Regions from separate parts of the Streptomyces sp. WG5 genome, predicted to be linked through region 2. Evidence: predicted binding sites of a transcription regulator. Region 2 holds the regulator's gene; each other region holds the start of a gene.
The links. Region 2 encodes HrcA, which represses chaperone genes, less so after heat shock. Its sites were predicted from a motif close to TTNGCACTCNGNNNNNCNGAGTGCNAA; they were not measured.
Positions count from the first base shown of each region.

Region 1: a site for HrcA is predicted at 1,990-2,016, ahead of groES (co-chaperone GroES). Genes of this name have one in related genera too.
Region 3: a site for HrcA is predicted at 3,307-3,333, ahead of groL (chaperonin GroEL). Genes of this name have one in related genera too.

Region 1 covers NZ_JBNGGC010000010.1:234,085-239,031, forward strand. The annotation lists gene groL (chaperonin GroEL) at 1-1,414, opposite strand, end outside; gene groES (co-chaperone GroES) at 1,535-1,843, opposite strand; gene ACP4IX_RS13240 (polysaccharide deacetylase family protein) at 2,060-2,695, opposite strand; gene ACP4IX_RS13245 (polysaccharide deacetylase family protein) at 2,848-3,792, opposite strand; gene ACP4IX_RS13250 (class I SAM-dependent methyltransferase) at 3,883-4,947, shown strand, end outside.
Region 2 covers NZ_JBNGGC010000005.1:214,228-219,174, reverse strand. The annotation lists gene ACP4IX_RS07525 (DUF3097 domain-containing protein) at 1-800, opposite strand, end outside; gene ACP4IX_RS07520 (MBL fold metallo-hydrolase) at 868-1,611, opposite strand; gene hrcA (heat-inducible transcriptional repressor HrcA) at 1,797-2,813, shown strand; gene dnaJ (molecular chaperone DnaJ) at 2,814-3,950, shown strand; gene ACP4IX_RS07505 (nitronate monooxygenase) at 4,051-4,947, shown strand, end outside.
Region 3 covers NZ_JBNGGC010000011.1:95,414-100,360, reverse strand. The annotation lists gene ACP4IX_RS13745 (serine/threonine-protein kinase) at 34-1,464, shown strand; gene groL (chaperonin GroEL) at 1,555-3,180, opposite strand; gene ACP4IX_RS13735 (cold-shock protein) at 3,593-3,796, opposite strand; gene ACP4IX_RS13730 (MoaD/ThiS family protein) at 4,203-4,478, opposite strand; gene thrC (threonine synthase) at 4,475-4,947, opposite strand, start outside.

The DNA of each region.
Region 1 (4,947 bases), on a different contig from region 2:
GCTCGGCGACCTTGGAGGTGATGACGTAACCCTCCAGGCCGGCGTTCTCGGCGATCCAGCGCAGCGGCTCGACGGCGGCGCGGCGGACGACCGCGACACCCGTGGCCTCGTCGCCGGTCTTGCCGAGGTTGCCCTCGAGGACCTTGACGGCGTGGACCAGCGCGGAGCCACCACCGGAGACGATGCCCTCCTCGACCGCGGCGCGGGTCGCGGAGATGGCGTCCTCCAGACGGTGCTTGCGCTCCTTCAGCTCCACCTCGGTGGCGGCGCCGACCTTGATCACGCACACGCCGCCGGCCAGCTTCGCGAGACGCTCCTGGAGCTTCTCGCGGTCCCAGTCGGAGTCCGTGTTCTCGATCTCGGCCTTGATCTGGTTGATGCGGCCCTCGACCTCGTCGCGCTTGCCGGCACCGTCGACGATCGTGGTGTCGTCCTTGGTGACGGTGATGCGACGGGCGGTGCCGAGCACCTCCAGGCCGACCTGGTCGAGCTTGAGGCCGACCTCCTCGGAGATGACCGTGGCGCCGGTGAGGACGGCCATGTCCTGCAGCATCGCCTTGCGGCGGTCGCCGAAGCCGGGGGCCTTGACGGCCACCGCGTTGAAGGTGCCGCGGATCTTGTTCACGACGAGGGTGGAGAGCGCCTCGCCCTCGAGGTCCTCGGCGATGATCAGCAGCGGCTTGGAGGCACCCGCCTGGATGACCTTCTCCAGCAGCGGCAGCAGGTCCGCGATGGAGGAGATCTTGCCCTGGTTGATGAGGATGTAGGGGTCCTCCAGGACGGCTTCCATGCGCTCCTGGTCCGTCACGAAGTACGGCGACAGGTAGCCCTTGTCGAAGGCCATGCCCTCGGTGAAGTCCAGCTCCAGACCGAAGGTGTTGGACTCCTCGACGGTGATGACACCGTCCTTGCCGACCTTGTCCATCGCCTCGGCAATCAGCTCGCCGACCTGCTGGTCCTGGGCGGACAGCGCGGCCACGGCGGCGATGTCGGACTTCTCCTCGATCGGGCGCGCGGTGGCGAGGAGGTCCTCGGACACGGCGGCGACGGCCGCGTCGATGCCCTTCTTCAGCAGCGCCGGGGAGGCACCGGCGGCGACGTTCCGCAGGCCTTCGCGGACCAGCGCCTGGGCCAGGACGGTGGCGGTGGTGGTGCCGTCACCCGCGATGTCGTTGGTCTTGGTCGCCACCTCCTTCACCAGCTGGGCACCGAGGTTCTCGTACGGGTCCTCGATCTCGACCTCGCGGGCGATCGTGACACCGTCGTTGGTGATGGTCGGGGCGCCGAACTTCTTGTCGATGACGACGTTGCGGCCCTTGGGGCCGATCGTCACCTTCACCGTGTCGGCGAGCTTGTTGACGCCGCGCTCGAGGGCGCGACGGGCGTCCTCGTCGAACTTCAGGATCTTCGCCATGGGAGCGTGAGCCCTCTTCCGGAAATCTTGGGGTTATACGGCGCTGCGCCCCCGGCGCCCGGCTTTTTTATGGTCGCGGGAGCCAGGGGCGCAGCTGGAAAGCAAGGTGCTTCGGGTGAACTACTTCTCGACGATCGCGAGCACGTCGCGGGCCGAGAGGACGAGGTACTCCTCGCCGTTGTACTTCACCTCGGTGCCGCCGTACTTGCTGTAGAGCACGACGTCGCCGACGGTGACGTCGAGCGGAAGACGGTTGCCGTCCTCGAAGCGGCCCGGGCCGACGGCCAGGACGACGCCCTCCTGGGGCTTCTCCTTGGCCGTGTCCGGAATGACCAGGCCCGAAGCCGTGGTCTGCTCGGCGTCGAGCGGCTGGACCACAATGCGGTCCTCGAGCGGCTTGATGGCAACCTTGGAGCTGGTGGTCGTCACGATCCGACCTCCCCCTTCGGAGATCTCACGGGGTTAACTGTCTGAGGTGGCGACCAGGTGGATCCGTCGTCGCGGGTGCCGGACCTGCCCGTCGCGTCATTGGCACTCTCCAGTGGGGAGTGCCAGAGCCGAGACTATGACCGCGATTAGCACTCGGTCAAGCGGAGTGCCAATGTCGGCGGCGCGTCGGGGATCCTGTACCGACCGGCGTCGGTGTCAGAGGTAGTCCTCCAGGCGTCCCACCCGCAGACCCTGCTCCTCGATCTCCCCCAGCAAACGCCCGGTGCGCGCGCTCACGCCCACGCCCGTCGGGTGGTCCGGGGCGACGGACACGATGTCGCCCGGGTGGAGGCGGCGGTCGCCGCGGGTGTAGGTGAGGTCCCCGCCGGCGTTCAGGGTCGCCCGCCACAGGACGACGGCCGTGATGCCGCACTCGGCGGCGGCGCGCAGGGTCGTGGTGTCGTACCTGCCGTAGGGCGGGCGGAAGAGGTGCGGACGGACGCCGAAGCGGGACTTGAGCTTGGTCTGCTGGCCGCAGATCTCGGCGCGCTGGCCGGCGTAGGGCAGGCCGCGCAGGGAACGGTGGTCGAGGGTGTGGTTCTGCAGGCTCGCGCCGACCGAGCGCAGCCGGGCGAAGTGGCCGTACGCGGGTCCGGCGACGGTGTCGGTGAGGAACAGGGTGACCGGGAGCCGTCGTTCACGGACCAGGCCGGCGAAGTGCGGGTCGCGTTCGGCGCTGTCGTCGAAGGTGAGGAAGACGACCGGGTCGGTGGTGCGGACGTGGTCCACGACGGGCGGCAGGGCCTGTCCCCGTCCGTTGCCCCGACCGGCACCTTGCCCGTTGCCCTGCATGCTGCCCGGCCCGTTGCCCTGGATACCGCCGTGGACCCCCGCCCGGGCCTGTTCCGCGACGGGCGGGGGCTGGGCGGGGCCCGCGAACTGTGCGCAGCCGGTGAGCAGGACGGCGGCCAGGGCGGCCCCGGTCGGCCGGAACCGCCCGCACCTCACAGGTAGTCCTCCAGCCGGGCCACCGCGTATCCCTCCGCCGTCACCTTGTCGAGGAACTCGCGGGCCATGTCGCGCATGGTGCCGCCCCAGTCGTCCTCGCCCCGGAAGTGGGTGAGGACGATGTCGCCGGGGTGGATCTCGCGGTCCCACTCGCGGTAGTCCCAGTGGTCGGCGAAGACCTCCGCGTTCCAGATCGGGGCGTACTCGATGCCGCAGGCCTTGGCGGCGCGCAGGGTGTCGCGGTTGTAGTTGCCGTAGGGCGGACGGAAGAGGGTCGGGCGCTCGCCGTAGCGCTCCTCGATCACGTCCTGCATGCCGCAGATCTCGCGCTTCTGGCCGGCGTAGGACAGGCCGGGCAGGTAGGGGTGGTGAAGGGTGTGGTTGTTGAGGGTGACGCCGCGGTCCTGCATCCGCCCGAAGTAGCCGTAGTCCTCCTTCGCCAGGTAGTCGCTGATGAAGGCCGTGTACGGGATCTTCAGCTCGCTCATCATCCGCAGGAACGCCGGGTCCTTCTCGGCGCCGTCGTCGATGGTGAGGAAGACGATCTTCTCCTTGGTGGGGATCGAGGTGAAGACCGGCGGGAGGTTCTCCTGGCCGTCCACCTCGAAGCCCTCGCGCGCCTTGATCTCCGGCTTCTTCTCGGGGGGCGGGGGCGCCGTCAGCGGGACCTTCTTCAGCTTCCAGCGCTCGGCTGCGGCGACCCGGGCCGCCTGGGCCGCGCGCAGTTCGGACGCGTAGGCGTCGAGCGCGCGGGCCGGGGGTGCCTGCAGGGGCTGCCCGCCGGCGGCGCCCCGCCCCTGGGAGGCGTCCTGCGCACAGCCGGAGGACGCGAGGGCGGCGAGGGCGAGGGCGGCGAGGCCGCCGCGCGTCCGGAACCCCGGAGAGGACGTCCGGAACACTCCGCACGCCCGGCTTTTGTCGGTTTGTACGACTGCTCGCATGGTGCCGGATCCTCCCAGCCCCCGGCCGTCGGACCCCGCCCGACACCGCGCCGGAGGCACACCGTCCACCGACTGGCCCACAATGTTCCGGTGAACGACCTCGACGCCCTCCTCGCCCTGCTCACCCCCGAGGGCCGCGCCCTCCTCGACGAGGTGCGCGACACCGACCCCACGCAGGAACTGGCGGTCGCGACCCGGCTGCGGCGCACGCATCCGGCCGGGCTGGTGTCCGCGGCGCTCGGCCAGGCCCGGCTGCGGCAGCGGGCGGTGGCGAAGTTCGGTGCCGAGGACGCCGGGCGGATGTTCTTCACCCCCAACGGGGTCGAGCAGTCGACGCGGGCGAGCGTGGCGGCGTACCGGGCCGGGCGGATGGCGGCGCTGGGCGTGACCTCCGTCGCCGACCTGTGCTGCGGGATCGGCGGCGACGCGATCGCGCTCGCCCGGGCCGGGATCCGGGTGCTGGCCGTGGACCGGGACCCGGCGACCGCGACGGCCGCCCGCGCCAACGCCGAGGCACTGGGGCTGGAGGAGCTGATCGAGGTGCGCGAGGCGGACGTGACCGAGGTGGAGACGCGTGGGTACGACGCCGTGTTCGTCGACCCCGCGCGGCGCGGAGGGCGCGGGCGGATCTTCGACCCGGAGGCGTACTCGCCGCCGCTGTCCTGGGCCGTGGAGGCGGCCCGTACGGCCCCCCGCGCCGCCGCGCTGAAGGTCGCGCCCGGCATCCCGCACGAGGCGGTGCCGGAGGACGCCGAGGCCGAGTGGATCTCCGACGGCGGGGACGTGAAGGAGGCGGTGCTGTGGTTCGGCGGCGCGCGGGGGGCGGTGGCGCCGGGAGCGGGGGCGGTGCGGGCCACGCTGCTGCCGGGGCCGCGCACCCTGCTCGGCACCGGCCTGCCCGACCCGGAGGTCCGCACGCCCGGCCGCTACCTGTACGAGCCGGACGGCGCCGTCATCCGCGCCCACCTCGTCGCCGAGGTCGCCGAACAGGTCGGCGGCGGGCTGCTCGACGCGACCATCGCCTACGTCACCGCGGACGCACTGCTGCCGACGCCGTACGCCACGGCGTACGAGATCACCGACCGGATGCCCTTCAACGTCAAGAAGCTGAAGGCACTGCTGCGGGAGCGCCGGGTCGGCACCCTGACCGTGAAG
Region 2 (4,947 bases):
CCGCCCGTGACGAAGTCGATCAGCTCCTCCACCCGCCCCAGCAGCTGCGGCTCCAGGTCCTTGTAAGACCCCACTCGCGCCAGGATCGCCTGCCACACCGCGCCCGTGTTCTCCGACGGCCACCCCAGCGCCCGGCACACCCCGGTCTTCCAGTCCTGCCCGCGCGGCACCCGGGGCCAGCCGGGAATCCCCAGGGACGACGGCTTCACCGCCTCCCAGATGTCGATGTACGGGTGCCCCACGACCAGCGCGTGCTCGCTCGTCACCGCCTCCGCGATCCGCCACTCCTTCGAACCCGGCACCAGGTGGTCCACCAGGACCCCGAGCCGCGCGTCCGGACCGGGGGCGAACTCGGCGACGACCGACGGGAGATCGTCCACGCCGCCCAGGTACTCCACGACGACACCCTCGATGCGCAGGTCGTCGCCCCACACCTTCTCGACCAGCTCGGCGTCGTGTCGCCCCTCGACGTAGATGCGCCCGGCGCGCGCGACCCGCGCACGTGCGCCGGGGAGGGCGACCGACCCGGACGCTGTACGGGAGGGCCGCGCCGGACCGGAGGAGGGGCGGACCAGCGTCACCACCCGCCCCTCGAGGAGGAAACCGCGCGGCTCCATCGGGAACACCCGGTGCTTGCCGAAGCGGTCCTCCAGGGTCACCGTGCCCGCCTCGCAGCCGATCACCGCGCCGCAGAAACCGGTGCCGGGCTCCTCGACCACCAGACCGGGATCGGCCGGGACCTCCGGAACCGGCTGCGGTTTCTTCCACGGAGGGGTCAGGTCGGCGGAGTACTGGCGCATTCTGATGACGATACGAGGAGCGGGGGCGCCGGTGTCGGCGCGACACGCTGAACCGGGTCCGCCGTGATCAGCGCGACACGCCGAACCGGGCGGCCAGCGCGTCCCGTTGGGCCCGCACGAAGGCCGCGCCCACCACCGCTCCGTGACCGGGGACGTACCGAGCGTCCTCACCGCCCAGGTCCAGCAGCCGGTCCAGCGCGGCCGGCCAGCGCGCCGGCACGGCGTCCGGGCCCGCCTGCGGCTCTCCCGACTCCTCGACCAGGTCACCGCAGAAGACGACCGCCGGGTCGCCCGGCACCACGACCGCGAGATCGTGCCCGGTGTGCCCCGGGCCCACGTCGGCGAGCAGGACCCGCCGGCCGCCGCCCAGGTCGAGCGCCCACTCGCCGCGGACCTCGTGGCCGACGCGGACGAGCGCGTCGGCCGCCTCCCGCGCCGCTCGCGCGTCCAGCCCCTCGGCCACCGCGTCCGACCGCAGCGCCTCCCGCCCCTGTCCGCCCGGCGCGAACACGGCGTCCGTCCCCACCGCGCCGTAGACCTCCACGCCCCCTGCGCCCGCGAACGCCGCGGCGCCGAAGACGTGGTCGAAGTGCGGGTGGGTCAGCGCGAGATGCGTCACACCGTGCCCGGTGAGCTCCCGCGCCTGGGCGCGCAGCCGGGCGCCCTCGCCGAGGCTCGACCCCGCGTCCACCATCAGCGCCGCGCCCGCGCCGACGACCAGCCCCGCCGTGCAGTCCCACACCGGCAGCCGGCGCCGTCCCACCCCGGCCGCCACCCGCTCCCACCCCAGGTCTTCCCAAGTCACCGTCACGACGACGACGCTAGCGGTACGGCACCCGCCCGCACGGCGGCGTGCCCCCGGCCTTGCCGGGTGCGTACCCCACGGCCGTACACTGGGCCGGGGAAGTCTGGCACTCGCGCACCGTGAGTGCCAGGGACAGACAGTGAGACAGGCACGACGCCGGGTGGGCGACGACATTCAGGAGGTGTGCGCGAGTGCTCAGCGAACGCAGGCTCCAGGTGCTGCGCGCCATCGTCCAGGACTACGTCGGCACCGAGGAGCCGGTCGGCTCCAAGGCCCTCACCGAGCGGCACAACCTCGGCGTCTCCCCGGCCACCGTGCGCAACGACATGGCGGCCCTGGAGGACGAGGGGTTCATCGCCCAGCCGCACACCAGCGCGGGACGCATCCCGACCGACAAGGGCTACCGGCTCTTCGTCGACAAGCTGGCCGGCGTCAAGCCGATGACCGCGCCCGAGCGGCGGGCCATCCAGAACTTCCTGGAGGGCGCCGTCGACCTCGACGACGTGGTGGCCCGCACGGTGCGGCTGCTCGCGCAGCTGACCCGGCAGGTCGCCGTCGTGCAGTACCCGTCGCTGACCCGCTCGACCGTGCGGCACGTGGAGTTGCTCTCCCTGGCGCCCGCGCGGCTGATGCTGGTGCTGATCACGGACACCGGCCGGGTCGAGCAGCGGATGGTCGACTGCCCGGCGCCGTTCGGCGAGGCGTCCCTGGCGGACCTGCGCGCGCGGCTCAACAGCCGGGTCGCCGGGCGCCGCTTCTCGGACGTGCCGAGCCTGGTGGAGGACCTGGCGGAGGCCTTCGAGGCCGAGGACCGGGGTACGGTCTCCACCGTGCTCTCCACTCTCCTGGAGACGCTGGTCGAGGAGAACGAGGAGCGGCTGATGATCGGCGGCACCGCCAATCTGACCCGCTTCGGGCACGACTTCCCCTTGGTGATCCGACCCGTTCTCGAGGCGCTGGAGGAGCAGGTCGTGCTCCTCAAGCTGCTCGGCGAGGCGAAGGATCCGGGCGTGACCGTACGGATCGGTCATGAGAACGCCCACGAAGGACTCAACTCCACGTCCGTCGTGTCGGTGGGCTACGGTTCGGGCGGCGAGGCGGTTGCCAAGCTCGGCGTGGTCGGACCGACCCGCATGGACTACCCGGGAACGATGGGAGCGGTACGCGCAGTGGCACGGTACGTCGGACAGATCCTGGCGGAGTCGTAGGTGGCCACGGACTACTACGCCGTACTCGGCGTACGCCGCGACGCGTCCCAGGACGAGATCAAGAAGGCGTTCCGGAGGCTCGCCCGCGAGCTGCACCCGGACGTCAACCCCGATCCGAAGACCCAGGAGCGGTTCAAGGAGATCAACGCCGCCTACGAGGTGCTGTCGGACCCGCAGAAGAAGCAGGTCTACGACCTCGGCGGCGACCCCCTCTCGCAGGCCGGCGGCGGTGGCGCGGGCGGCTTCGGCGCGGGCGGCTTCGGGAACTTCTCGGACATCATGGACGCGTTCTTCGGTACGGCGTCGCAGCGCGGGCCGCGCTCGCGCACGCGCCGCGGCCAGGACGCGATGATCCGCATCGAGGTCGAGCTGGACGAGGCCGCGTTCGGTACGACCAAGGACATCCAGGTCGACACCGCGGTCGTCTGCAACACCTGCAACGGCGAGGGCGCGGCGCCCGGCACGTCCGCCCAGACGTGTGACATGTGCCGCGGCCGCGGCGAGGTGTCGCAGGTCACCCGGTCCTTCCTGGGCCAGGTCATGACCTCCCGCCCCTGCCCGCAGTGCCAGGGCTTCGGCACCGTGGTCCCGACCCCGTGCCCCGAGTGCGCGGGCGACGGCCGTGTCCGCTCCCGGCGCACCCTGACCGTGAAGATCCCGGCCGGCGTCGACAACGGCACCCGGATCCAGCTCGCGGGCGAGGGCGAGGTCGGCCCCGGCGGCGGCCCCGCCGGCGACCTGTACGTCGAGATCCACGAGCTGCCGCACTCGACCTTCCAGCGGCGCGGTGACGACCTGCACTGCACGGTCACCATCCCGATGACGGCGGCGGCCCTCGGCACGAAGGTGCCGCTGGAGACCCTCGACGGCATGGAGGAGGTCGACATCCGCCCGGGCACCCAGTCCGGCCAGTCGATCCCGCTGCACGGCCGCGGCGTCACCCACCTGCGCGGCGGCGGCCGGGGCGACCTCATCGTCCACGTCGAGGTCCTGACCCCGAGCAAGCTCGACGCCGAGCAGGAACGCGTCCTGCGCGAGCTGGCCAAGCTGCGCGGCGAGGAGCGCCCGCAGGGGCAGTTCCAGCCCGGGCAGCAAGGGCTGTTCTCGCGGCTGAAGGACGCCTTCAACGGGCGCTGACACGGGCCACCGCCAGGAGCGTCCCGATGGGGATGCTCCTGGCGTATGCCGACGGAAGCCCGGATTCGGACCTGCTCGCCGGACGTGAAAACATGCGGTCATGTCCTCCGCACTGACCGATCTCTTCCCCTACCCGATCGTGCAGGCGCCCATGGCGGGCGGCGTCTCCGTGCCGCAGCTGGCCGCCGCGGTCTGCGAGGCGGGCGGGCTGGGATTCCTCGCCGCCGGGTACAAGACCGCGGACGGGATGTACCAGGAGATCAAGCAGCTGCGGGGACTGACGAACCGTCCCTTCGGCGTCAACCTCTTCGTGCCGCAGCCGGAGACGCCCGGTGCGGGCCCCGGCTCCACCGGAGCGGCCGGCGCCGCGCCCTTCAACGCCTCCGCCGTCGGCGTCTACGCCCACCAGCTGGCCGGTGAGGCCGCCTGGTACGAGACGGAGCTCGGCGATCCCGAGTGCGGCCGGGACGACGGCTACGACGCCAAGCTCGCCGTGCTGCTGGACGACCCGGTGCCGGTGGTGTCGTTCCACTTCGGCGTCCCGAGCCGCGAGGTCGTCGACTCGCTGCACCGCGTCGGCACCTTCGCCCTGGCCGCCGCGACCACCGCGGAGGAGGCCCGGGCCGTCGAGCGGTCCGGCGCGGACGCGGTGATCGCACAGGGCGTCGAGGCAGGCGGCCACCAGGGCACCCACCGGGACCACCCGGAGACGGGCGGCACCGCCGGCACCGGGCTGCTGTCGCTGGTCGCCCAGGTCCGGGAGGCGGTGAGCCTGCCGATCGTCGCGGCCGGCGGCATCATGCGCGGCGGCCAGATCGCCGCCGTCCTCACGGCCGGCGCGAGCGCCGCCCAGCTCGGCACCGCCTTCCTCGCCACCCCCGAGTCCGGGGCGCACGCCCTGCACAAGCAGGCGCTGACCAACCCGCTGTTCGTCCGCACCGAACTGACCCGGGCCTTCTCCGGCCGCCCCGCCCGCGGTCTGGTCAACCGCTTCCTG
Region 3 (4,947 bases), on a different contig from region 2:
ACGTCGGTCGCACCAATCACCTGAGAGGAAGCCGTGAACGGGGCACGTGTCGGTGATTACGTGATCGAGCGCCGGCTGGGGACCGGGGGCATGGGCTCGGTGTTCCTGGGCCGCTCGCGGTCCGGCCGGGCCGTCGCGATCAAGGTGGTCAAAAGCGAGTACGCGGCCGATCCCCGGTTCCGGCAGCGATTCCGCAAGGAGGTGGAAGCGGCCCGCAAGGTCGGCGGCTTCCACACCGCGGCCGTGGTGGACGCGGACCCCGACGCACCCCAGCCCTGGATGGCCAGCGCCTACATCAAGGGGCCGACCCTGGCCGACGAGGTCGCCCGGAACGGCCCACTCGACGAGGACCGGCTCTGGGCTCTCGCGGCCTCGCTGGCCGAGGCCCTGGAGACGATCCACTCCTGCGGGCTGGTCCACCGCGACCTCAAACCGGGCAACATCATCCTGGCCGACGACGGCCCGCGCGTCCTCGACTTCGGCATCGCCCGCGCGCTGGAGGGCACCCAGCTGACCCACGACGGCTCGGTGATCGGAAGCTCCGGGTTCATCGCGCCGGAACAGGTGCAGGGACTCGACATCACCGGGGCGTGCGACGTCTTCTCCCTCGGCGCCGTGCTGATCGCCGCGGCGGGCGGCAGCGCCTTCGGCAACGGCACACCGTACGGGCTGATGTACCGCGCGGTGCACACGGAGGCGGACGTGTCCGCCGTACCCAACGACCTGCGACCCCTCGTCCTCGCCTGCCTGAGCAAGGACCCCGGGGAACGCCCCACGCCCGGCCGGTTGCTGGACATGTGCGCGGACCGCCTCTCCGTGACGGCGGACCACGCGGACGGAACCCCGGTGGACCTGCTCGACGACGCACGCCCCCGCGCCGCCTCCACCTCGGTCACCTCGAGTCCGGTCGGCTCGGGACAGCGGCAGGCCGGCGACCGGTCCACGATCGTCCCCTGGCCACCGCTCGCCCACTACCGGCGTCCCCGCCGGACCCGGTCGCTCATGATCCTGCGCAACGCCGTCCTCACCAGCGTGCTCCTGGTGCTCGTCGCGGTCTCGTCCGGCGGCCCGCGCCTGCTGTTCGTGCTCGCCGCGCTCATCGCGTTCCTTCGGCTGGCAGGCCTGCTCCGCGGCTCCGGTGACGGGATCTCGTTCACCGAGCTGGGTATCCGGGTGGACTCCCTCAAGAAGCAGGTCGTGCTGCCCTGGGCCGACATCCGGTCCGTGGAGCTGAACACCAGTTCCAGGGAGAGCCGGCTGACCGTGTGGACCGGTGGGACCCGGAAGCACCGTCTGCCACCGGCTGTCCAGCCTCTGCTGTGGGTCCGCGGCAGATTCGACGGCACCGTCCTCATGCGGACGAGGTGGCTCGCTCCCCAGGGTGCCGCACCACCGCTGCGACAGGCGGTCCGCACCTTCGCCGCGCACCATGCCATCCCCGTGTCGGAGACCCGCTCCTCCTGACGCGGAACGCCCGAGGGCGGCACCCCCTGCCGGAACAGGGGGTGCCGCCCTCGGTACGTGAAGGACGGTCGATCAACCGGAACCGGTCGATCAGAAGTCCATGTCACCGCCCGGCATGCCGCCCGGAGCACCGGCCGCGGCGGCCTTCTCCGGCTTGTCGGCGATGACGGCCTCGGTGGTGAGGAACAGCGCGGCGATGGAGGCGGCGTTCTGCAGGGCAGAGCGGGTCACCTTCGCCGGGTCGATGATGCCCTCGGCGATCATGTCGACGTACTCACCGGTGGCGGCGTTCAGGCCGTGGCCGACGGTCAGGTTGCGGACCTTCTCCACGACGACGCCGCCCTCGAGACCACCGTTGACGGCGATCTGCTTCAGCGGGGCCTCCAGGGCGAGCTTCACGGCGTTGGCGCCGGTCGCCTCGTCACCCGAGAGCTCCAGCTTCTCGAAGACCTGGGAGGCCTGGAGCAGGGCCACGCCACCACCGGCGACGATGCCCTCCTCGACGGCCGCCTTCGCGTTGCGGACGGCGTCCTCGATGCGGTGCTTGCGCTCCTTGAGCTCGACCTCGGTGGCGGCACCGGCCTTGATGACGGCCACGCCGCCGGCCAGCTTCGCCAGACGCTCCTGGAGCTTCTCGCGGTCGTAGTCCGAGTCGCTGTTCTCGATCTCGGCGCGGATCTGGTTGACCCGGCCCTGGACCTGGTCGGCGGAGCCGGCGCCGTCCACGATCGTGGTCTCGTCCTTGGTGATGACGACCTTGCGCGCGCTGCCCAGCAGGTCGAGCGTGGCGTTCTCGAGCTTGAGGCCGACCTCCTCGGAGATGACCTCGCCGCCCGTGAGGATGGCGATGTCGCCGAGCATGGCCTTGCGGCGGTCGCCGAAGCCCGGGGCCTTGACGGCGACGGACTTGAAGGTGCCGCGGATCTTGTTGACGACCAGGGTCGACAGGGCCTCGCCCTCGACGTCCTCGGCGATGATCAGCAGCGGCTTGCCCGACTGCATGACCTTCTCCAGGAGCGGCAGCAGGTCCTTGACGTTGCCGATCTTGGAGTTGGCGATCAGGATGTACGGGTCGTCGAGGGACGCCTCCATACGCTCCATGTCGGTGGCGAAGTACGCCGAGATGTAGCCCTTGTCGAAGCGCATACCCTCGGTGAGCTCCAGCTCCAGACCGAAGGTCTGGGACTCCTCGACGGTGATGACGCCTTCCTTGCCGACCTTGTCCATGGCCTCGGCGATGAGCTCGCCGATCTGGGTGTCGGCGGCGGAGATGGAGGCCGTGGAGGCGATCTGCTCCTTGGTCTCGACGTCCTTCGCCTGCTCCAGCAGGGCGGCGGAGACGGCCTCGACGGCCTTCTCGATGCCGCGCTTCAGGGCCATCGGGTTGGCGCCGGCCGCGACGTTGCGCAGGCCTTCCTTGACGAGGGCCTGGGCGAGAACGGTCGCGGTGGTCGTACCGTCACCGGCGACGTCGTCCGTCTTCTTGGCGACTTCCTTGACCAGCTCGGCGCCGATCTTCTCGTACGGGTCCTCGAGCTCGATCTCCTTGGCGATGGACACACCATCGTTGGTGATCGTGGGGGCGCCCCACTTCTTCTCGAGGACGACGTTGCGGCCCTTGGGGCCGAGCGTCACCTTGACGGCGTCCGCGAGCTGGTTCATGCCGCGCTCGAGGCCGCGCCGCGCCTCCTCGTCGAACGCGATGATCTTGGCCATGTGAAGTGGTCCCTCCAGGACTGGGGGTGATTCCTTCGGACCGCGCCCGCGCCCGCGACGGACGGCTCGCCTGCCGTGCGGTTCCTTCCCCACCCGGCCTGCGGGCCTCACCGACCCGGTCCTTCGTTGTCACTCTCACCTTCAGAGTGCTAACGCAATGATTAGCACTCGCCCCTGTCGAGTGCAAGCGCCTCTCGGCGATCGACACCCGCTCCCGGCCGTCCGCGACCAAGGGTCCGGACGGATCCGGACGGGTCCCGGGAGGCTCCGGGGCAGGCCCGGAGCGGGTCGCGGGCGGGTCCCGGATGGGTCCCGGGAGGCCCCGGGGCAGGCCCGGAGCAGGCCGAAGGGCCCGTACCCCGGGAGGTACGGGCCCTTCGGATGAAGGCCAATGCTGCGGTGGCCGCGCGTCTCAGGCGCTGAGGCGAACCATGTCGGCCTGCGGGCCCTTCTGACCCTGCGAGATCTCGAACTCGACCCGCTGGCCTTCTTCGAGGGTGCGGTAGCCGTCCATCTGAATCGCGCTGTAGTGGACGAAAACATCCGCACCACCGTCGACCGCGATGAAGCCGTACCCCTTCTCCGCGTTGAACCACTTGACGGTGCCCTGAGCCATGCCTAACTCCCCTATTACTGGCCCTTGCACAGATCCGCACTTCGCGGACCCGGGTCAGACCTCGCCCCCCACGACTGGGGGCGTGCGCCGGAACGCGTCGACCGCGGCTGAATGTATCTGTCCAACTGCCCTCTGCAACAGGTCAATTGGACGAGAAATCTGGACGCACCCGATCCGGAATGTGGCGAGAATTCGCCTGAATTCAGGTCAAGTCGGGGCACACAAAGGGAACAAAAGCCGCGAAAGACGCCCACACTTTGGCTACATCTTGTGGGGCGTGCGGCAGGAATCGAGGGTTCCCGGTCTCGCGACCGGGAGCGCGTTCCCCAACTCTACCGCGCTCAACCACATGGAATTGCCCCCTCCGTTTCTCTTACGGAGGGGGCAATGCGCGCTACGACGCGTATCAGCCGCCGGCGACCGCGGGGATGATGGAGACGCCCGCGCCGTCGGGGGTCGCGGTCTCCAGGCCCTGCTCGAAACGGACGTCGTCGTCGTTGACGTAGACGTTGACGAAACGGCGCAGCTTGCCCTGGTCGTCCAGGACGCGGGCGGCGATGCCGGTGTGGTTCTTCTCCAGGTCGGCGATGACCTCACCGAGGTTCGCGCCGTCGGCGGCGACCTCGGCCTTGCCGCCGGTGTAGGTGCGCAGGATGGTCGGGATGCGAACGGTCACGCTCATGCGAGGCCAGCCTCTCGGAAGGAGTCCAGGTTCGGGCGGATGGTGGCGGTGAGGCCGGTGCCGGCCACCGCGTCGAGGGTCTTCAGTCCGTCGCCGGTGTTGAGGACGACGGTGGTGAGCGACGGGTCCAGGAGGCCGTCCTCGATCAGCTTCCTCGTGACGCCGACCGTCACCCCGCCCGCCGTCTCCGCGAAGATCCCCTCGGTGCGCGCGAGCAGCTTGATGGCGTCGACGACCTGCTCGTCGGTCACGTCCTCCACGGCGCCGCCGGTGCGGCGGGCGATGTCGAGGACGTACGGACCGTCGGCCGGGTTGCCGATCGCGAGGGACTTGGCGATGGTGTCCGGCTTCTGCGGGCGTACGACGTCGTGGCCGGCCTTGTACGCGGTGGACACCGGCGAGCAGCCCTCGGCCTGGGCACCGAAGATCTTGTAGGGCTTGTCCTCGACCAGCCCGAGCCTGATCAGCT